3 regions of the Streptomyces sp. NPDC044571 genome follow, and region 2 is predicted to be linked to each of the others. Evidence: riboswitches for the same ligand, from Rfam matches in the RefSeq annotation. Region 2 holds a riboswitch; each other region holds the start of a gene.
What was found. A riboswitch is a leader RNA that binds a small molecule or an ion and turns the genes downstream of it on or off. The one in region 2 is predicted to bind cobalamin.
Positions count from the first base shown of each region.

Region 1: another riboswitch for cobalamin. It lies ahead of AB0B01_RS14580 (energy-coupling factor ABC transporter permease); the one in region 2 lies ahead of AB0B01_RS14925 (ribonucleoside-diphosphate reductase subunit alpha).
Region 3: another riboswitch for cobalamin. It lies ahead of AB0B01_RS13895 (CbtB-domain containing protein); the one in region 2 lies ahead of AB0B01_RS14925 (ribonucleoside-diphosphate reductase subunit alpha).

Region 1 is NZ_JBEZBN010000022.1:87,072-93,896, reverse strand. Features, by position in the region: gene AB0B01_RS14615 (cytochrome P450) at 1-327, opposite strand, end outside; gene AB0B01_RS14610 (tRNA-dependent cyclodipeptide synthase) at 308-1,066, opposite strand; gene AB0B01_RS14605 (EF-hand domain-containing protein) at 1,321-1,533, shown strand; gene AB0B01_RS14600 (PadR family transcriptional regulator) at 1,537-2,136, opposite strand; gene AB0B01_RS14595 (ATP-binding cassette domain-containing protein) at 2,163-2,996, opposite strand; gene cbiQ (cobalt ECF transporter T component CbiQ) at 2,993-3,742, opposite strand; gene AB0B01_RS14585 (energy-coupling factor ABC transporter substrate-binding protein) at 3,746-4,084, opposite strand; gene AB0B01_RS14580 (energy-coupling factor ABC transporter permease) at 4,096-4,788, opposite strand; cobalamin riboswitch at 4,816-5,057, opposite strand; gene AB0B01_RS14575 (flavodoxin family protein) at 5,172-5,885, shown strand; gene AB0B01_RS14570 (hypothetical protein) at 5,901-6,416, opposite strand; gene AB0B01_RS14565 (SsgA family sporulation/cell division regulator) at 6,520-6,825, opposite strand, start outside.
Region 2 is NZ_JBEZBN010000023.1:63,252-70,076, reverse strand. Features, by position in the region: gene AB0B01_RS14945 (GntR family transcriptional regulator) at 1-474, shown strand, start outside; gene AB0B01_RS14940 (carbon starvation CstA family protein) at 662-2,815, shown strand; gene AB0B01_RS14935 (YbdD/YjiX family protein) at 2,812-3,009, shown strand; gene AB0B01_RS14930 (GNAT family N-acetyltransferase) at 3,271-3,768, shown strand; cobalamin riboswitch at 3,831-3,971, shown strand; gene AB0B01_RS14925 (ribonucleoside-diphosphate reductase subunit alpha) at 4,113-6,506, shown strand; gene AB0B01_RS14920 (ribonucleotide-diphosphate reductase subunit beta) at 6,506-6,825, shown strand, end outside.
Region 3 is NZ_JBEZBN010000021.1:32,053-38,877, reverse strand. Features, by position in the region: gene AB0B01_RS13930 (hypothetical protein) at 1-94, opposite strand, end outside; gene AB0B01_RS13925 (hypothetical protein) at 252-668, shown strand; gene AB0B01_RS13920 (hypothetical protein) at 744-899, opposite strand; gene AB0B01_RS13915 (hypothetical protein) at 958-1,329, opposite strand; gene AB0B01_RS13910 (class F sortase) at 1,462-2,043, opposite strand; gene AB0B01_RS13905 (hypothetical protein) at 2,275-2,520, opposite strand; gene AB0B01_RS13900 (CbtA family protein) at 2,542-3,297, opposite strand; gene AB0B01_RS13895 (CbtB-domain containing protein) at 3,322-3,537, opposite strand; cobalamin riboswitch at 3,575-3,726, opposite strand; gene AB0B01_RS13890 (histidine phosphatase family protein) at 3,726-4,202, shown strand; gene pucL (factor-independent urate hydroxylase) at 4,199-5,116, opposite strand; gene AB0B01_RS13880 (aspartate aminotransferase family protein) at 5,356-6,708, opposite strand.

The sequences.
Region 1 (6,825 bases), on a different contig from region 2:
CAGCCCGGCGCTGTTGATGTTGCCCATGTTGTTGACGACCTCGGGCGGGATCGTCAACGCGTACTGGCGCGGAACGCCGGCGTTCGCCGTGTCCTTGAGGCTGAAGCGCTCGTCCTCCAGCACCTGCTTGGCCAGCGCGTAGCTGCTGACCAGCCAGGCCGGATCCCCGGTGAGGGTGCGGACCCTCGCGACCGGGGCCTTCTCGCGCAGCCAGGTGCACTCCTCGGGGAGCACGTCGCCGCGGCGGGAGAGGGGGAAGTCGAGGAGGGCCTCGGTGTGGCTGCGGCGGTCGGCTGCGTGGCTGCCCTCAAGCTGCTCGACGCTCATCGACGGTCCCTTCGGTCGGTGCATGGATCGTGGGCGGCGCGGACGCAGCGGCCTCGGGCCGTACGACGGCGTACGCCTGGTTGCGGGTCGCGCGCAGGCCGCCGCCGCGCGCGAAGAGGACGTCCGTCAGCGGCATCTTGACGTGGTAGGCCGCCACCGAGGACGGCACGTCGAGAATGCTGGGGGTGTCCACGAAGAACGGCAGCTCTGCCGCCATGTAGTCGAAACACACCTGCAACTGCCCGGTGGTGATGGATTCACCTTCCGGCAACTTCGAGCCGACAAAGTGGAGGGCCATTTCCTCGCAGCCCTTGCGGAATTCGTCATCGGTCTCAAGGAAATGCAGTACGCGTCGGTGCAGTAGTTGGTAAACGGGGTTCGGTTGGAACTCTGAAAGTGCCCTCACGCGGATCTCCGCATGGGGGTCGCCTGCTTCCTCCACGCCCTTGAGAATCCGCCGTCGCACCGCTTTGATCTCCTTTGTGGCGCGCTTCTCCGCGTGCTCCCGGGTGTAGCCGAAAGCGGCGAACATCCGGTCCACGTGCAGATCTGCGTACACGAAGTCGACCTGCGCGAAGCGGGCGGTGGCCCATCGGGCGAGACTGCTGATGCGCTCGGAGCTGAAGTAGCTGTTTCCAGGACTCACTCCGATGAGCACATGGTCGCCGTCTTCCCAGATATGGCGGCAAGTGCGGGTGAAGGGCAGAACTTCGAATGATGCGTCGGCTGTGATCGTCACCTGTGTGATCGCCCTTGTTGCCGCTTGTCCCTGGGAGCCCTGCGCTCCTGGTGTGGCGGCAATGTCGGTACGTTATGCCGTGACCCCGGAACGTGACAAGTCCGGGGCCGATTTCTTGGCTGGAATTGTTGCTTCCGCATCGCGGAAGAGCAATTGAATTTCTATCTGCCGGCCGAACGGGACCCGCGGGACGGGCGTGGTCCGGCTGGCGCTACCCTGAGCCGGTCAACAAGCACCAAGAAGGGGTGGACCCAGTGGCGGACATCGAGAACGCGCGGACGACGTTCGGCAAGTTCGACGCGAACGGCGACGGCTTCGTCACGGCCGACGAGTTCCGTGCGGCCATGGCGGAGATGGGCGACCCGTTCGTCACCGGCCCGGTCGCGGACGCCGTGATCGCCGCCAAGGACGCGAACGGCGACGGCCTGCTCAGCTTCGACGAGTTCTGGGCCTCCCTGAACAAGTAGGCGTCACGCCGGGCCCCCGTCCCGCCCCGTGCCGGGCGGGACGGGGGCCTGCGGCTGCCCGTCGGCGGCGGTCATGTCCTCGACCACGCTGACGGCCTCCTCCAGCCAGTGCAGCCAGAACGTCTCCAGGCTGATGCCGCCGTGCAGCACGAGCCGGCGCAGCCGGTCCTCGTCGGAGGCCGGCCCCGGGCGGAAGTCCTTCTCCTCGATGGCCTCGTACGTGGCCAGCTGGCGGCGGTGCAGGTCGCGGTGGCGGCGCAGTTCCGCGGCCAGGCCCTGCGGACCGACGACACCGGCCGCCCGGATGCGCAGCAGCAGCGGGTCCCGGATGGCCTTCGGATCCTGGCTCTCGCCGACCCACCGGGCGAGCTCCGCGCTGCCCGCGGGCAGCACCTCGTACTCCTTCTTCTGCCCCCGTACGGGTGCCTCGCTGGGCAGCGCCCGGATCAGGCCCGCCTCCTCCAGCCGGCCGAGCTCCCGGTAGATCTGCTGGTGCGTCGCCGACCAGAAGTACCCGATCGACTTGTCGAACCGCCGGGTCAGCTCCAGCCCGGACGAGGGCTTTTCGAGCAGGGCGGTGAGGATGGCGTGCGGGAGCGACATGCGGTCATCCTAGGTTCGCGGCGGTCTCAGGCGTCGGGCGCCGCCAGGGACGCCAGGGCGCCGGGCGTGCGCGGGCCCGGAACGTGCGGCGCCAGCAGGCCGTGGGCGCGCAGGAAGGCCGTCACCGCCGGGGACCAGGCCTGGCGCAGGCCGGCCGAGGCCAGCAGCTCCGGGTCCGAGAGGAGGCTCTCGGCCGGGCCGAAGCGGATCCCCGCCGGGGTGAGCACCGCCGCGTCGTCGGCCCAGCGGACCGCCAGGTCCACGTCGTGCGTGGCCATGACGACCGTGGTGCCCTGTGCCCGCAGACCCGCCAGGACGTCCAGGAGGCGTTCCTGTCCGTCCGGGTCGAGGCCGGCCGTCGGCTCGTCCAGGATCAGCACCCGCGGGGCCATCGCCACCGCGCCGGCGATCGCCGCGCGCTTGCGCTGCCCGTAGGACAGCAGATGCGTGGGGCGCTCCCGCAGGGCGGTGATGTCCAGCGCCGCGAGCGCCGCGTCCACCCGCTCCCGGACCTCCGGCAGCGGTAGGCCCAGGTTCATCGGACCGAAGGACACGTCTTGTTCGACCGAGGCCGCGAACAGCTGGTCGTCCGGGTCCTGCACGACCAGCTGGACGGCGGAGCGCAGCCGGGTCAGCCCGGCGCGGTCGTGGGCCACCGCGCGCCCGCCCAGGCGCAGTTCGCCCGGCGCCGGACGAAGGCCCCCGCTCAGCAGCCGCATCAGTGTGGTCTTCCCGCTGCCGTTGCGGCCGAGCAGGACCAGCGCCCGGCCCTCGGCGATGGCGAAGTCCACGCCGGACAGGACCGCCGGGCCGTCCTCGTACGCATAGCCGGCGCCGGACAGTTCCACCAACGGGTTCACAGGTAGAGCCCCTTCAGGGTGAGGGTCAGCGTGATCAGGGCGGCGAGCAGGGCTCCGGACGCCGCCAGGAACCGCCAGGACACGGCCGCCTCGGGTACGAGCACCCGCAGCGCGCCGTCGTAGCCCCGCCCGGCCAGGCCCACCTGGAGCCGGGCCGCGCGGTCGAAGGCCCGTACGAACGAGGTGGCGGCGAGCCCGGCGAGCGAGCGCCACACCGCCGCCCGCCCCGCCTGCCCCAGCCGGGCCGCCTGGGCGCGCCGCACCTGGGCCAGGGAGTCCAGCAGCAGGAAGCCGATCCGGTACATGACCAGCGCCACGTCCACCACCGGTGCCGGGACCCCGGCCCGGACCAGCCGGGGCAGGACGTCCGAGACCGGGGTGGTGAAGGCGAACAGCAGTATCCCGAGGGAGGCCGCGGAGGTACGCAGCAGCAGCTCGGCGGCGTGCCGCGGGCCGTCCGGGGCCGGCGCGAGCAGCCCCGCCGGGCCGCCCACCGCGAACAGCAGGGGCACCGCCCCCGTGAAGCAGAAGCCCAGCGGAATCCGGAAGGCGCGCCAGAGCTGCCGGCCGGACACCCCAGCCGGGCCGAGGAGCACCGCGAGCGTTGCGGCGGCGGTCAGGGGCCCGCCCGGCCAGGGCGGCAGGCACACGGCCGTGACCGTGAGCCCGAGCCCCAGGAGGGCCTTCTCCAGTGGATGGCGGCCTCGCCAGCGGCTGCTGTGGGCCGCCACGTCGATCGGCAGCACCGGCTACGACTCCGCCGACTCTGCTCCGGCCTCGGCCCGCGCCTGGGCGAGCCCCTGGCGGCGGCCCTTGCGCACCCCGAAGTAGTACGCGAGCACGCCCGCGCCCAGCGCGGCCTGCAGGGCGAACAGCGCCGACTCCACCTCGCCGGAGGGGGGCTCGTACAGGGGCGAGAACCACGGCTCGTAGTCCGGCTTGAGCTCCGTGATGGCCATCTCCGCCTGGGCGTCCGCACCGGTGAAGGGCTCCTCCTTGCCCTCGCCCATGCCCAGGGCGATCGGCAGGACGGCCAGCGCGGCCACCAGGAGCAGCAGCAGGCCGTTGACCTTCGCGTTGCGGCTCATCTTCCGGCTCATCAGACGGCCGCCTTCTGCTCGGTGGAACCGGTGAGCTTCGCCACGCCCAGCCGGACCAGGTCCGACTTGCTGGACTGCATCAGCAGCCGCATCACGAGGACGGTGAGCAGGCCCTCGCTGACGGCCAGCGGGATCTGCGTGACCGCGAAGATGCCGCCGAACTTCAGGAGCGCGCCCGGGAAGCCGCTGCCCGGGTCCGGGAAGGCCAGGGCCAGCTGCACGGAGGTCACGCAGTAGGTGACCAGGTCGGCGAAGAAGGCGCCGAAGAAGACGGTCACCATCAGCGGGACGCCGGAGCGCCGCAGCAGCACGTAGACCCCGTAGCCCGCCCAGGGGCCGGCGATGGCCATGGAGAAGACGTTCGCGCCGAGTGTGGTCAGGCCGCCGTGGGCCAGCAGCAGCGCCTGGAAGAGGAGGGTGATCGTGCCGAGCACCGCCATGATCGGCGGCCGGAACAGGATCGCCCCGAGCCCGGTCCCGGTGGGATGCGAGCAACTTCCCGTCACCGAGGGGATCTTCAGGGCGGACAGGACGAACGTGAACGCACCGGACGCTCCGAGCAGCAGCGTGCTCTCCGGGTTCGCCTTCACCTCGCGGGTGAGGGCGCGTACGCCGTGGACGACGAACGGAGCGGACGCGGCGCCCCAGGCGACCGCGTGCAGCGGGGGCAGGAAGCCCTCGGCTATATGCATGAGTGGGAGACCTCTCCAGCACCTCGTGGATGGACAACGCGCCCCGGCCGGTCTCCTGGCTCACGGGTGATGATGCCCGGGCTCCGCCTTCCCGGGCCGTGCGAAGACTCCCGCGCAGCCCAGTGGCTTCCCGCTGGGGGCACCCCAGTGGTGGCTGGGGGAGGAGCCGGACTTCCCGTTCACAGTGGCGAGGGCCGCACCGGATTTCCACCGGTTTCCCGAACACCAAGGCCCGCTGACCCTAGTCGGCCGGACGGACCGGTAACAACCCGGCCCAAACCCGCCCACAGGACGGAGGGATTCCGTTTCGTCGCCCCGCCTCCCGTCCCCCGCACGGGTGCGGCCCGGTGGCGGCCCCGGTCGCCCGTGCCCAGGCTGGGGGCGTGGCTGCCGACTACGACTACTCCGACCTCAGCGCCGTCTACGTGAACTGCACCCTCAAACGTTCCCCCGAGACGAGCAACACCGAGGGGCTGATCGACCGGAGCCGGGCCGTCATGGAGGCGGCCGGCGCCCGTACTTCGCTGATCCGCGCCGTCGACCACGACATCGCGACCGGCGTCTGGCCGGACATGACCGAGCACGGCTGGGAGAGCGACCAGTGGCCCGTCCTCTACAGCCAGATCATGGCCGCCGACATCCTCGTGCTGTGCGGACCGATCTGGCTCGGCGACAACAGCTCCGTCATGAAGCAGGTCGTCGAGCGGCTCTACGCCTGCTCCTCGCTCCTGAACGAGCAGGGGCAGTACGCCTATTACGGACGGGTCGGCGGTGCCCTGATCACCGGCAACGAGGACGGCGTGAAGCACTGCGCCATGAACGTCCTCTACAGCCTCCAGCACCTCGGCTACGCCATCCCGCCGCAGGCGGACGCGGGCTGGATCGGGGAGGCCGGGCCGGGACCCTCCTATCTCGACCCGGGATCGGGCGGCCCCGAGAACGACTTCACCAACAGGAACACGACCTTCATGTCCTGGAACCTGATGCACCTGGCCGCACTGCTCAAACGCGCGGGCGGGATCCCGGCCCACGGCAACCAGCGCTCGGAGTGGGACGCGGGCTGCCGCTTCGACTTCCCGAACCCCGAGCACCGCTGAGGCCGCCGGTGCCGGTCAGCCGCAGGTGTTGCGGTGGGCGACGTCCAGCACGAACCGCTCGGGCGCGTGCAGCGTGAAGGTGCGGAAGGCCGGCTTGCCCCGGAAGGCTGCGCCGAAGGTGACGTACCCCTCGAAGTCACCGGTCAGCGCGAGCCCCTTCAGCCGGGGCAGATGGATCGTGACGAGCTTCGGGCCGTGGTAGACGCTCTGCCCGGCACGGTTGTGCGCCTCGGCGGGATGCAGGCGGATCTGGAGGAAGTGCGTGCCGGCCAGGGGTACGGGCTTGCCGGACCCGTCCTGGACCAGCTTCGGCACGCGGGTGACGGCGACCTGGGGGACGTGCCCCCGCAGGTCGATGACGATCCGGTCGTACGTGCAGTGCCCGCCCCAGCGGGCGTTGACGACGAGCGGAGTGCGCGGGGCGGTGGCGGTGGCCGGCGCGGTGGAGGCCGGAGCGGCGAGAGCGGTCCCGGCGGTGAGCAGGGCTCCGGTGGCGAGGGCCACCACCCGCCGGCGGTGCGGATGGTTCATGGCGTCCCCCTGATTCGGGAGAGACGGGGACAGTGTCATCGGGAAAGACATCCCCGCTCTTCCCGCGGTTCCACCCGAAACGGGCAAAATCGGTAAAAACTTCTCAGCGGGTCAGGAGGGCGTCCAGCTCGGCGTCGAGGTCGTAGTACCGGTGCTCCCGGCCCCGCGGCACCAGCTCGACCAGCCGCCGGCACAGCATGCGCACGTCCTTCGCGCGGGCGGAGACGACGCAGCCGTGCACACCGTTGCTGAAGGAGAGGAAGACGCGGGGCTCGCTGCCCGCCCACCCCGGCCACACCCGCACGTCCCCGTCACCGGTGGCGCAGGCCTCCCCGTCGAGCAGCAGGTCCCGGGCGAACACCCAGCGGGCCAGGCGGGTCCCGTCCCCCAGGAAGTCGACGCACAGCTC
Region 2 (6,825 bases):
TACACGGAGGACATGCGGGCCCAGGGGCTGGAGCCCACCTCCCAGCTCCTGGACATCGGCTACGTGACGGCCGACGACACCCTGGCCGGCCTGCTCAAGATCGCCACCGGCGGTCGGGTCCTGCGCATCGAGCGGCTGCGCCTGGCCAGCGGCGAGCCCATGGCCATCGAGACCACCCACCTCTCGGCCAAGCGCTTCCCCGCGCTGCGCCGTTCGCTGGCCAAGTACACCTCCCTCTACACCGCCCTCGCCGAGGTGTACGACGTCCGCCTCGCCGAGGCCGAGGAGACGATCGAGACCTCGCTGGCCACCCCGCGCGAGGCGGGCCTGCTCGGCACCGACGTCGGCCTGCCGATGCTGATGCTCTCGCGGCACTCCCTGGACGCGGACGGCGAACCCGTCGAGTGGGTGCGGTCGGTGTACCGCGGCGACCGCTACAAGTTCGTCGCCCGCCTCCAGCGCCCCGCCGTCTGACCGCCGGCCCCGGTACCGGATTGCGGACGGGGTCTTACGCTCACCGGGCCGTCCCCCGTAGATTCCCTGCGCTCAGCAGATGATCGACGAGGGGACGAGGGTCATGCCGGAACCGGAAGCAACAGGGACAGAACGGAACACGGCGGGCCCGGGCACCGAGCCGGGCTCGCCTTCCGCATCCGGGCGCATGACGCCCGCTTCGATCGCCGTGTGGGTGCTGGTCGCCCTCGTCGGGGCCATCGGGTGGGGCATGCTGGCGCTCTCGCGCGGCGAGGACATCTCGGCCGCCTGGATGCTCGCCGCCGCGCTGGGCTCGTACGCCATCGGCTACCGCTTCTACGCGCGCTTCATCGCCCACCGCGTCCTGAAGGTCGACAAGACCCGGGCCACCCCCGCCGAACGCCTCGACAACGGCGTCGACTTCCACCCGACCGACCGCCGCGTGCTCTTCGGCCACCACTTCGCCGCCGTCGCGGGCGCCGGACCGCTGGTCGGTCCCGTGCTCGCCGCGCAGATGGGATACCTCCCGGGCACCATCTGGATCGTCGCGGGCGTCATCTTCGCGGGCGCCGTCCAGGACATGGTCACGCTCTTCTTCTCCACCCGCCGTGACGGGCGTTCGCTCGGGCAGATGGCCCGCGACGAGATCGGCCCCGTCGGCGGAGCCGCCGCGCTGCTCGCCGTGTTCACCATCATGATCATCCTGCTGGCGGTGCTCGGGCTGGTCATCGTCAACGCGCTGGGGCACTCCCCGTGGGGCGTGTTCTCCATCGGCATGACCATCCCGATCGCCCTGTTCATGGGCTTCTACCTGCGCGTGCTGCGCCCGGGCCGGGTCACCGAGGTCTCCGTCATCGGTGTCGCGCTGCTGCTGCTCGCCATCGTCGCGGGCGGCTGGGTCGCCGAGTCCTCCCTCGCGTCCACCTTCACCCTGGAGAAGGAGACGCTGGTCCTGTGGATGATCGGGTACGGCTTCATCGCCTCGGTGCTGCCGGTGTGGATGCTGCTCGCACCCCGCGACTACCTCTCCACCTTCATGAAGGTCGGCACGATCGGGCTGCTCGCGCTGGGCGTGGTCATCGCCATGCCGATGCTGAAGATGCCGGCGATCACCGACTTCGCCACGCGCGGGGACGGCCCGGTCTTCGCCGGCTCGATGTTCCCCTTCGTGTTCATCACCATCGCCTGCGGAGCCCTGTCCGGCTTCCACGCGCTGGTCTCCTCCGGCACCACGCCGAAGATGATCCAGAAGGAGACCCAGGTCCGGGTCATCGGCTACGGCGCCATGCTGACCGAGTCCTGCGTCGCCGTCATGGCGATGATCGCGGCCACCATCATCGAGCCCGGGCTCTTCTTCGCCGTGAACTCCCCCGCCGGGGTCATCGGCACCACCGTCCAGACCGCCTCGCAGGCGGTGTCCGACTTCGGCTTCGCCATCTCACCGGAGTTCCTCACCCAGGCCGCGAAGGACGTCGAGGAGGCCTCCCTGCTCTCCCGCACGGGTGGCGCGCCGACGTTCGCACTCGGGATGTCGGAGATCTTCTCGGCCGTGATCGGCGGCGCCGGGATGAAGGCGTTCTGGTACCACTTCGCCATCATGTTCGAGGCCCTGTTCATCCTGACCACGGTCGACGCCGGCACTCGGGTCGGCCGGTTCATGCTCCAGGACACCCTCGGCAACGTGCACAAGTCCTTCAGGAACGTGAGCTGGAAGCCCGGTGTGTGGCTGGCCAGCGCGGTCGTGGTCGGCGGCTGGGGCTACTTCCTGTGGGTCGGCGTCAAGGACCCGCTGGGCGGCATCAACCAGCTGTTCCCGCTGTTCGGCATCGCGAACCAGCTCCTCGCCGCGGTGGCCCTGGCCGTCTGCACGACCCTGCTGGTGAAGTCGGGTCGGCTCAAGTGGGTCTGGGTGACCGGGGTTCCGCTGGCCTGGGACGTGGCCGTCACCCTCACCGCGAGCTACCAGAAGGTTTTCTCCGACGACGTCAAGATCGGCTTCTTCGCGCAGCGCGACAAGTACCAGCAGGGCATCGACGCCGGGAAGGTGCTCAAGCCCGCCAAGAACATGGACGAGATGCACACCGTGGTCACCAACGCCACGGTCGACGGCGTGCTGTCGGCGCTCTTCGCCCTCCTGATCATCATCGTCCTGCTGGACGCGGCCCGGACCTGCCTGAAGGCAGTCCGCGCGCCGGAGTCGGCCACGCTGTCCGAGGTCCCGTGGACCGAGTCGAAGATCATCGCTCCGGCCGGGCTGATCGCGACGGCCGAGGAGCGGGCCGAGCTCGCCGCCGCCGGCCTCGACTCGGGCGGCGGCCGCGCCAAGGAGCCGGTGGCGTGAGCGGCGTCCGCGGGGCGCTGGCGAAGGCGCGGTTCTTCGTACGGGAGTTCTCGGGTGAGGCGGCCTACGACCGGTACGTCGCCCACGCCCGCTCGCACGAGCCGGACGCCGAGGTCATGACCCGGCGCGCCTTCGAACGCGCCCGCACCGACGCGCGCGAGGGCGACCCCCGCGAGGGCTTCCGCTGCTGCTGAGCCGGTATCCGCACGAAGGGCCCCGCCGCACCGGCGGGGCCCTTCGGCGTGCTCAGCGCACCCCACCCCCGGCTTCCCCTCACTGAATTCCAGCCGCAGTCCTTCGATCTCGCGGGCGCCTATCCGGGCGAGAGTTTCGAATTCCTCGGTCAGCATGTGGGGCCGGTCGGTCATCACGGTGATGCCTCGCTCGCCTTCTTCGACGGTGCTGTCTCCGACGATGGCGCCGGGCGCCGACAGCCGTACTGCACACTCGACCGCATGGACTTCGAGATACGCAGGGCCGCACCCGCCGAGTACGAGCGGCTGGGTCGGATCACCGGGCTGGCTTACACCGGGGACGGGCTGCTCGACCTGAACGACGACGACACCTACCTGAACGTCCTGCGCGATGTCGCGGGCCGAGCCGGCGACGGCGAGATCCTCGTCGCCGTCCAGGACGGGGAGCTCCTCGGCGGGGTGACCTTCGCCGCGCCCGGCAGCCCGCTCGCCGACATCGCCGGACCGGACGAGGCCGAATTCCGGATGCTGGCGGTGGCTGCCGCAGCCCGCGGGAAGGGCGTCGGGGAGGCTCTCGTACGGGCCTGCATCGAGCGGGCCCGGGCCGTCGACGGGGTCACGGCCCTGGTCCTGTCCACCCAGCCGGCCATGCGGGGCGCCCAGCGGCTCTACACGCGCCTGGGCTTCGTGCGGACTCCCGAGCGGGACTGGTCGCCGATCCCCGCGCTGAGGCTGCTCACCTACCGGCTGGAGCTGTGACGCCACGCTCAGCAAGCACCAACACGACCAGCGCCGACACAACATGTGGGGGTGCACGCAGCAACGGCCCCCCACATGTATGCTCGTGCTCGCTGTCGCCGCAGGGGAATCCGGTGCGAATCCGGAACTGTCCCGCAACGGTATGACGTACACCCACGGTGCTACCGCAAGTCCGAGGACCTGCCGACAGTGCGCCCGGCTCGACCGAACCGGGTGCCGATTCGTCCGGGCCTCGCGGTTGGGCCGGTGGACGCCATGCGGCCTGCGCGCTCCTTGCCCTGCCCGCACGCGCTTCCCCCTGCCCCGACCCGCCGTTGACCGGGCCGAGCGAGGGAGAGCTCCCCGTGACCATCGCGCCTTCCGCACCGCGCGCCGAGTCCGACCACCCCGAGACCGAGGGTCCGGGGGCCGCGCTGCTGCGTACCCTCACCGAGCTGACGGCCGACCTCCCCGACACCGACCCCGGCCGGGTCGCCGCCGCCGCGCTGCGCGGACGCAGCTCCGCCGCCGACGAGGCCGAACTGCGCGCGCTGGCCACCGAAGCCGCCGCCGGGCTGATCTCCGAGGACCCGGCGTACTCCCGGCTCGCCGCCCGGCTGCTGACGATGGCCGTCGCGGACGAGGCCGCCGGCCAGGGGGCCACCTCCTTCTCCGCCTCCGTCGCGGTCGGCCACCGCGAGGGCCTGATCGCCGACCGCACGGCCCGGTTCGTGGCGCTGCACGCGAGCCGCCTCGACGCGCTGGTCGAGCACAGCCTCGCCGAGGGCGCCGACGACCGCTTCGGCTTCTTCGGCCTGCGCACCCTGCACAGCCGCTACCTGCTGCGCCACCCGATCACCCGCCAGGTCGTCGAGACGCCGCAGCACTTCATGCTGCGCGTGGCCTGCGGCCTCGCCGAGAACGACAGCGTCCAGGCCGTCGAGGAAGTGGCCTCGCTCTACCGGTTGATGAGCCGCCTGGACTACCTGCCGTCCTCCCCCACGCTCTTCAACTCCGGCACCCGGCACCCGCAGATGTCCTCCTGCTACCTGCTGGACTCCCCGCTGGACGAGCTCGACTCGATCTACGACCGCTACCACCAGGTCGCCCGCCTCTCCAAGCACGCCGGCGGCATCGGCCTCTCGTACTCCCGCATCCGCGCCCGCGGTTCACTGATCCGCGGCACCAACGGCCACTCCAACGGCATCGTGCCGTTCCTGAAGACCCTCGACGCCTCCGTCGCCGCCGTGAACCAGGGCGGCCGCCGCAAGGGCGCCGCCGCCGTCTACCTGGAGACCTGGCACGCGGACATCGAGGAGTTCCTGGAGCTGCGCGACAACACCGGCGAGGACCAGCGCCGAACGCACAACCTCAACCTGGCGCACTGGGTGCCGGACGAGTTCATGCGGCGCGTGAACGCCGACGCCGACTGGTCGCTGTTCTCCCCGGCCGACGTGCCCGAGCTCGTCGACCTGTACGGCGACGATTTCGACGCCGCCTACCGCAAGGCCGAGGCGGCGGGCCTCGCGAAGAAGACCATGCCGGCCCGCGACCTGTACGGCCGCATGATGCGCACCCTCGCGCAGACCGGCCAGGGCTGGATGACGTTCAAGGACGCCTCCAACCGGACCGCGAACCAGACCGCCCTGCCCGGCACTGTGGTCCACTCCTCGAACCTGTGCACCGAGATCATCGAGGTCACCAACGACGGCGAGACCGCCGTGTGCAACCTCGGCTCGGTCAACCTCGGCGCCTTCGTGCTCCCCGGGACGGGTGAGATGGACTGGGAGCGCCTCGACGAGACGGTCCGCACCGCCGTGACCTTCCTCGACCGCGTCGTGGACATCAACTTCTACCCGACCGAGCAGGCCGGCCGCTCCAACGCCAAGTGGCGTCCGGTGGGCCTGGGTGCGATGGGTCTGCAGGACGTCTTCTTCAAGCTGCGCCTGCCCTTCGACTCCGCCGAGGCCAAGGCGCTCTCCACGAAGATCGCCGAGCGGATCATGCTGGCGGCCTACGAGGCCTCCGCCGACCTGGCCGAGCGGCACGGCACGCTCCCGGCCTGGGAGCAGACCCGTACCGCCCAGGGCGTGCTGCACCCCGACCACTACGACGTCGAGCTCAGCTGGCCGGAGCGCTGGGACGCGCTGCGCGCCCGCATCGCGACCACCGGTATGCGCAACTCGCTGCTCCTCGCCATCGCCCCGACGGCGACGATCGCCTCGATCGCCGGCGTGTACGAGTGCATCGAGCCTCAGGTGTCCAACCTGTTCAAGCGCGAAACGCTGAGCGGCGAGTTCCTCCAGGTCAACGCCTACCTGGTGGAGGACCTTAAGAAGCTCGGCGTCTGGGACGCCCAGACCCGCGAGGCGCTGCGCGACTCCAGCGGCTCCGTCCAGGGCTTCGGCTGGATCCCGGCCGAGGTGCGCGAGCTGTACCGCACGGCGTGGGAGATCCCGCAGCGCGGCCTGATCGACATGGCGGCGGCCCGCACCCCGTACCTGGACCAGTCGCAGTCGCTGAACCTGTTCCTGGAGACGCCGACCATCGGGAAGCTGTCCTCGATGTACGCGTACGCCTGGAAGCAGGGCCTGAAGACCACGTACTACCTGCGCTCGCGCCCGGCGACGAAGATCGCCCGCGCCGCGTCCGGCTCGGCCGCCGTCCCGGCCGCCGCCACCCCGCTCCCGCAGGCCGTCGACGCCGAGGCGCTGGCCTGCTCCCTTGAGAACCCCGAGTCCTGCGAGGCCTGCCAGTAATGACCACCGAGAAGAAGAACCTCCTGGACCCGGGCTTCGAGCTCACGCTGCGCCCCATGCGCTACCCGGACTTCTACGAGCGCTACCGGGACGCGATCAAGAACACCTGGACCGTGGAGGAGGTCGACCTCCACTCGGACGTCGCCGACCTCGCGAAGCTGACGCCCGCCGAGCAGCACATGATCGGCCGGCTGGTCGCCTTCTTCGCGACGGGCGACTCGATCGTCTCGAACAACCTGGTGCTGACGCTCTACAAGCACATCAACTCCCCGGAAGCGCGCCTGTACCTGTCGCGCCAGCTGTTCGAGGAGGCCGTGCA
Region 3 (6,825 bases), on a different contig from region 2:
TGCCCAGCTCGTGGTCAGCCCAGTACGCGACCGCGCTCGCCGGCACGAGCAGGGCCACGAGGACGATGAGGACCGCCGAGAGGAAGGTGCGCACGTCACCAGGGAATGCCGGGCCGTGGCGCCCCGCGAGCGGTGCTGCTGCGGGCGGGTGGCGGAGGGGCCGGAGGGCGGGCGGCGGGCGGGCCGGCTGATCCACTTGCCGGGCCGGGGCGGCGGGTGTGCTCTGGAGGCTGGGAGAGAGGAGCCCTGTCATGGCACATGCGGCACCCACCGCCCAGAGGCGGCACTGGCATGCGACCGGCGCGTACGACGCGAGCAGGGAGCAGATGAAGGGCCAGCTGATGCGCGCGCTGCTCCTCGGGCTGGTCTACGGCGTCTACGCGGCCTTCATGAACCGCAACATGGGCCCGGTCGACGCGGGCAACGTCTTCTACGGGATCCTGTGCGGCGCGCTCTTCGCCGCCGTCATGTTCGGTCTCGCCCGCGTCGGCCCCCGGCTGAAGCGGGAAGTGCATGCCGCGGGCTACGGAGCCTTCGGCGGCATCGCCGTGGGCTACCTCTACAGCATGGCCGACCACTCGATCCTCCGCTCCTGCTGGGTGGGCCTGATCACGGGCGTGGGAGTGGGACTGGTGGCGTACTACCGCTACCACACCCGGGAGCCCTGAGCCCTGTCTCCGCGTGACCGAGCCGGGACCGTGCCCACGCCTCGGGCGGCGTGCACGGTCCCGGTTCGGTCCCTTTCACTCGCCCGCGCGATCCTCGCCCCGCGCCGCGGCAGCGGTGTCGGCGGCCGCGGCCGCCTCCTCGGGGTCGGGTTGACGGGCCGCCGGCGGGGTGCAGCGGGCGGCCTCGGCGCGGAGCATGGCGTTGAGAGCGGTGTACGGGTCGATGGGCATGCGGGAACCTCACGGTGTTCGGAGGGGTGCGTGGGCGTTGCTCTGCTGCTCGGTTCGCTCAGCAGCGCAGGACCACACTCCGTACCGTCCCCGCGGACAGCATCGGCCCGGCCGTCCCGCTGGGGGCGGCGGTGCCCGGCTGATCGGCGTGTTTCACGTGAAACACGGGCTGCGGCAACTGCCGTACGCCCGGAGTCCCGCGCACGGCCGGCCGGACCACGGGCCGTGCCTCGGGTTCCGCGGCCGGATCGGATTCGCCCTCGGCGGGGGAGCCCGGTTCGCCCGGCGCGGTCGACCCGGGGCGCTCGGCCCCGGCCGCGGCCGCAGCCGCCGCGGTGGCCGGACCGGCCCCGAACAGGCACAGCAGCACGACGCAGGCCACCGAAAGTGCCCTGGCCAGTGCCATCCGTGCGTGCCGCGTCCCGCTCATGCGAGGGGTGTGCCCCGACGCGCCCGCCCCCTCCCCGCCGCGGCTGCGAAAGCCCCCGACCGGCGGACGAAGTCACCCCTCCGGATCACCCTCCGGATCACCCCGCGGGATCAGCGGCTCGTACGCCCGGGTTCAGCGCGTACGGCGTTGGCCCGTCAGCCGGGCCATCACGGTCGTTTCCCCGCTGACCAGGCGCAGTTGGGCCCGCCCCGCCCGCTGTCCGCGCCGGGTGACCCCGGCGGGCGAGACCCGGTCGACGGTGAACACGGCGATACGGTGATCCGCTCGGGCGATCTCGACGGTCAGGCCGCGCCGCAGCTCGGCCAGGCGCAGGTCGTCGGCGGTGACCACGGAGGTGCCGGCGGAGCCGGGGGCCGGGCTGTCGGTGTCCCAGGCGGCCTCGTCCCCGTCGCCGGTCAGCGGCACGTCGACCCCCAGGCTCGGGATGTGGAGCCGCAGCGGCCGCACCGCCCGCAGCGGTGCGATGGCGGCGGCCCGCGCAGGCCGGGTTCCCTTGCCGGACGCTTGGTGCCCGGCATGCTCCAGCTGTGAGACGAGCCGCCGGTGCCCCGACAGGCCGAGCGCACGGGAGGGCAGCGCGTCGGCGGCGGTGACCGCGCTGGGCCGCGCCCCCTCGGTGCTGCGCAACATCCCTACGCCGCCGCAGAGCAGAGCCACTGTCAGCACGCCGACCACCACCTTGGCGCGGGCCATGGAAGTCCCTCCTGGTCCGATTCACCGGCACCGGCGGCCGGGTCTCCTGAGAGCAGTGGACCCCCTCGCTGCTCCCAGTACCGACTACAACGCGGGACACTGACGGCGCGTCACAGCCACTGCAGCACCAAAATCCGGGTGTCTTCGCAGCTGGCACCGGGTGCGCGGCCCGTATCCGAGGGCGCGTCGAACCCGCCACCGAACGAGTGAGCCACCCCTCACCCGGATGCGTCAGCTGACCACGAACACCACCGCCGCCGCCCCCATCAGGGCGGCGGCGAGGTGGATGGCCGGGTGGCCGTAGTCACCGGACCAGAGATGACGGGCCAGCCCGCCGAGGGCGGCCAGGGCCGTGATGACACCGATCTGCGCCAGCAGCGGCACGGCGGTGAACGGGGCCAGTGCCAGCAGGACGGAGTTCAGCCAGAACGGGACCGCGCCGGTCCAGCCGCGCCATTCCCAGATCGCCGTCTGCATGTACGAACCGGCCCCTCATCGTCAACTCGTCGGCTGGACAGCCTCCTTGGGTGCGGGGGACGGCGCAAGGGAGCGTTCGGCTAGATATCCGAAGGCGAGGCCGAAACTCGCCCACATCACGGTCTGGATGGCCAGGGTGGTGAGCCGGAACTGCCAGATGAGGGTGGCCGGGAAGTCCGCCGGAACCTCGTTGACGGCGGGCAGGGTCGCGTACGCGATGCCGACGGCCACCACGAAGGCGAGACCGGCGACGACGGAGGCGTTCCAGTTGCCGAATGAGGGCGCCAGGCGGCGGCCCAGGATGAGCGCACCCGAGCCGAGCAGCACGCTCAGGGCGATCATCAGGATGAAGAGGGTGGTCCGCTTGACGACGGTGTCGGGGTCGCCGACAGCGGGCGGGTTGGCGGGGTACTTGAGGAACGGGACCAGGTTGACGGTGACGAACAGGCCCGTGGAGACCAGGACGGCGGTGGCCCGCGGGCCGAACCGCCCGATGCGGCCCAGGGCGTAGCAGAAGACGAGCGCGGCGATGCCGCCGAGCGCGACCCCGTAGAGCAGGGTGCCGGTGGCGAGGCCGCCGGTGGCCTGGAGGGCCCGGCTGACCGGGGCCATCTCCTCGCCGTGGTCGTGGCCGGCCGAGGCCGCCTCCTCGATGGCGATGGCCGCGTCGACCTTGGACTCTCCGAGCAGGTACGCGACGAGGAAGGCGGCCACACCTGCGAACAGGCCGGCCAACATGCCCCGCACCAGCAGGGTGCGGGGTGAGATGGAGTTCATGTGAGGGCTGTCCTTGCCGCGGTGTCAGTGGCAGGGGAAGCCGAGGAGGTGGCGGCCGTCGTGCATCCACTCGTGGATGCCGTCGCCCTGGAAGATCGCGGTGGCGCCCTGCTCGGCGCCGACGAGGTAGAGCAGGACGAGCATGAGGACGCCGGCGAACAGCGCCCAGGGGGTCAGCGCGGAGAGCGAGATGGGGGCGACGGCGGATGCGCCCGTCGACGGCACGGCGGAGTGGGCCATGGCAGGACCTCCAGAGGGAACACGCGTCCCGGTCAGTGGTGCTCACAACGACGGTGGCGGGTCTGACTTCCCGTCCCTCGGGGCGGGTTCACAGTGGCGCGACCGTGCCGGGTTCTCACCGGACTTCCGTCATACCGTCGTCTTATTTGTGTTGTCGCGTGAGACCGTACCGCGTTTACGCTCCCCTTATGAAGAGGGCCGTTGTACGAGTTCAGTTCGTTGCACACCCGTTCGACGACTCGGCGCGGCAGGCGGTATTCGGCCGCGGTGCCGAATGTCCGGGTTACTCCGGCTTCCGCGGTCCGGACACCGGCGCCTGGGCGGGCCGCCCCCTGGACGAGGTCGCGGCCCAGGACCCGGCCGCCGTCCAACGCTGGCTGACGGACCCGGCGTACGCCCCGCCCGGCGGGGAGTCCCTCGACGCGCTCATCGCTCGGGTCGGCGCGGAGCTGGCCGGCCTGCCCGCAGGAACGCACCGGGTCCCGGTCGAGCAGGCCGTCGTACGGGCTGCGTCGGTGTATGCGCTGGAGCTGCCCCCGGCCGCCTTCTGGCGGCTCGACGTACGCCCGGACACCGTGACCACCCTCACCGGCCGGGCGGGCCGCTGGAACCTGCTGCTCGGAGCCCCTGTCGAAGAGCGGGGCGGTTCGGGGAGCAGGAGTTAGGCGACGATCCAGTCGCTCGTCGCGATCACCGGCTGGACCCCGTCGCGGTGGACGGTGCCCTCGATCAGGCCGTACATCCGGTCCGCCGCGAAGTACACCTCGTTGTCGTTCTTGAGGCCGAAGGGCTCCAGGTCGACGAGGAAGTGGTGCTTGTTGGGCAGGTTGAGGCGCACCTCGTTGACCTTGGGGCAGTTGTCGAGCACGCGCTCGGCCATCTGGTTCAGGGTCTGCTGCAGCGAGTACGAGTACGTCTCCGCGAAGGCCTCCAACATGTTCTTGCGGACCTTCTTGTACGACTGGTCCCAGTCGTACGCGGCGTCGTCGGCGGCCAGTGCCGAGTGCGCCCACCGCGCGGTGACCTTGGTCGCCAGGATGCGGTCGTACGCCTCCTGCAGCGTCGTGTACTTGTCCTTGATGTAGCCGTGGAACTCGGAGTTGGTCGAGTTCATCACCGTCAGGTCCTTCAGGCCCGAGATCACCTGGAGGCCCGTCGTCTCGCTGTAGGTGATCTGCGCGGTCCGGACCTCCTGGCCCTTGCGCACGAAGGAGTGCTGCTCCTTGCGCGTCGGGACCGGGATCCGCTCCCAGGCGAACTCCTCGATGCGGATCTGCGCCTCGCGGATCGGCGACTGCGAGGAGACGAAGTGCTTCGCGAGGAGGATGCCGAAGGCCTCGGGGGAGGCGATGCCGTGCTCCTTGCCGAAGGCGTACACCGTGTTCTTGGTGGTGTCGGTCGGCAGGCAGTTGGCGTTGTCGCCGGTCAGGTGGACGTCGCGGAACTCGCCGCGCAGCGCGACGGAGACGTTGAGGTCGCGGATCTCGTGCCAGGATCCGTCGTTGCCCTTGCGGGTCACCTTCACGATGCGGTTCTCGGCCTTGCCGTACTGGTTCTGGGCCAGGACGTGCTTGCTCATGCGCGGTCTTCCTTCGGGTACACGGAGTCCGGATGTCTGGATGTCTGGATCCCGTACGCCCGGCGTCCAGCGGTCAGCCCGCTCCCCGCCGTTCGGTCCCGGAGGACCGCCCCGGGACTGACGTGCATCCCGGTCCGTAGGTGCTCTGTCGGATTTCAGCACGTTCACGTGCTGGTCGGAATGGCGCAGATCCTCCGAGACAGGCAGCCACGGCTTGGGGGACCGTACGTCCGTGCAGGTCAGACCATGTGCGCGTCCGCGACCAGCAGGGCCTCGTCGAGGATGGCCAGCCCCTTGGCCACGTCCTCGGGGGCGATGGTGCAGGGCGGGGCGACGTGGATGCGGTTGCCGGCGGTCAGCGGCCACAGGCCGCCCTTCTTGCACGCCGCCCCGAACTCGGCCATCGGCGCGTTGTCCGCCCCGGACGCGTTGTACGGCACGAGGGGCTCGCGCGTGGAGCGGTCCCGTACGAGCTCCAGGGCCCAGAAGGTGCCCAGGCCCCGGACCTCCCCGACCGAGGGGTGCCGCTCGGCCAGCGCCCGCAGGCCCGGCCCCAGCAACTGCTCGCCGGTGCGGGCGGACTGCTCGACGACGCCCTCCTCCTCCATGACGTTGATCGTCGCCACGGCGGCGGCGCAGGCCAGCACGTGGCCGGAGTACGTCAGCCCGCCCGGGTAGGGACTCCGGGCGAAGGTCGCGGCGATGGCGCCCGAGATGGCGACCCCGCCGAGCGGGACGTAGCCGCTGGTCACGCCCTTGGCGAAGCAGAGCAGGTCGGGCGTGACGTCCCAGTGCTCCGAGGCGAACCACTTCCCGGTGCGCCCGAAGCCGACCATGATCTCGTCGAGGATGAACACGATGCCGTAGCGGTCGCAGAGCGCCCGGACGCCCGCCAGGTACCCGTCGGGGTGCACGAGCACGCCCGGGGCGCCGCCGACCGTCTCCAGGATGATCGCGGCGATGGACCGGGGGCCCTCGAACACGATCGTGTCCTCAAGGTGGCGCAGGGCGCGCTCGCACTCCTCGGCCTCGGTGGCGGCGTAGAACGGCGAGCGGTAGGCGAACGGGCTCCAGAAGTGCACGACGCCGGCGGTCGCGCTGTCGTTGCCGAAGCGGCGCGCATCGCCCGTCAGATTGATCGCGGTGGACGTGGCCCCGTGGTAGGAGCGGTACGCGGACAGCACCTTGGGCCGGCCGGTGTGCAGCCGGGCCATCCGTACGGCGTTCTCGACGGCCTCGGCACCGGCGTTGGTGAAGAAGATCTTGTCGAGGTCGCCGGGCGTGCGCTCGGCGATCAGCCGGGCGGCCTCGGACCGCACGTCGACGGCGAAGCCGGGGGCGACGGTGCACAGGCGGGCGGCCTGCTCCTGGATGGCCGCGGTCACCTTGGGGTGCTGGTAGCCGATGTTCGTGTAGACGAGGGCGCTGGAGAAGTCGAGGTAGCGGTTGCCTTGGTAGTCCCAGAAGTACGAGCCCTCGGCCCCGGCCACGGCGAGGGGGTCGATGAGCTCCTGCGCCGACCAGGAATGGAAGACGTGCTTCCGGTCGGCGTCTTTGACGGCGGCAAGGGCGCTGGCGGCTTCTGCGTTCATGATGTGAGCGTAGTTGTCCATGATGTGGTCGGTCCCGTCAGGCGATGTGGCGGAACCGGTGACCAGTGCGACGCGACTCTCGCTCATCTTTCCTCCTGTTGTGGGCCCGGGCTCACC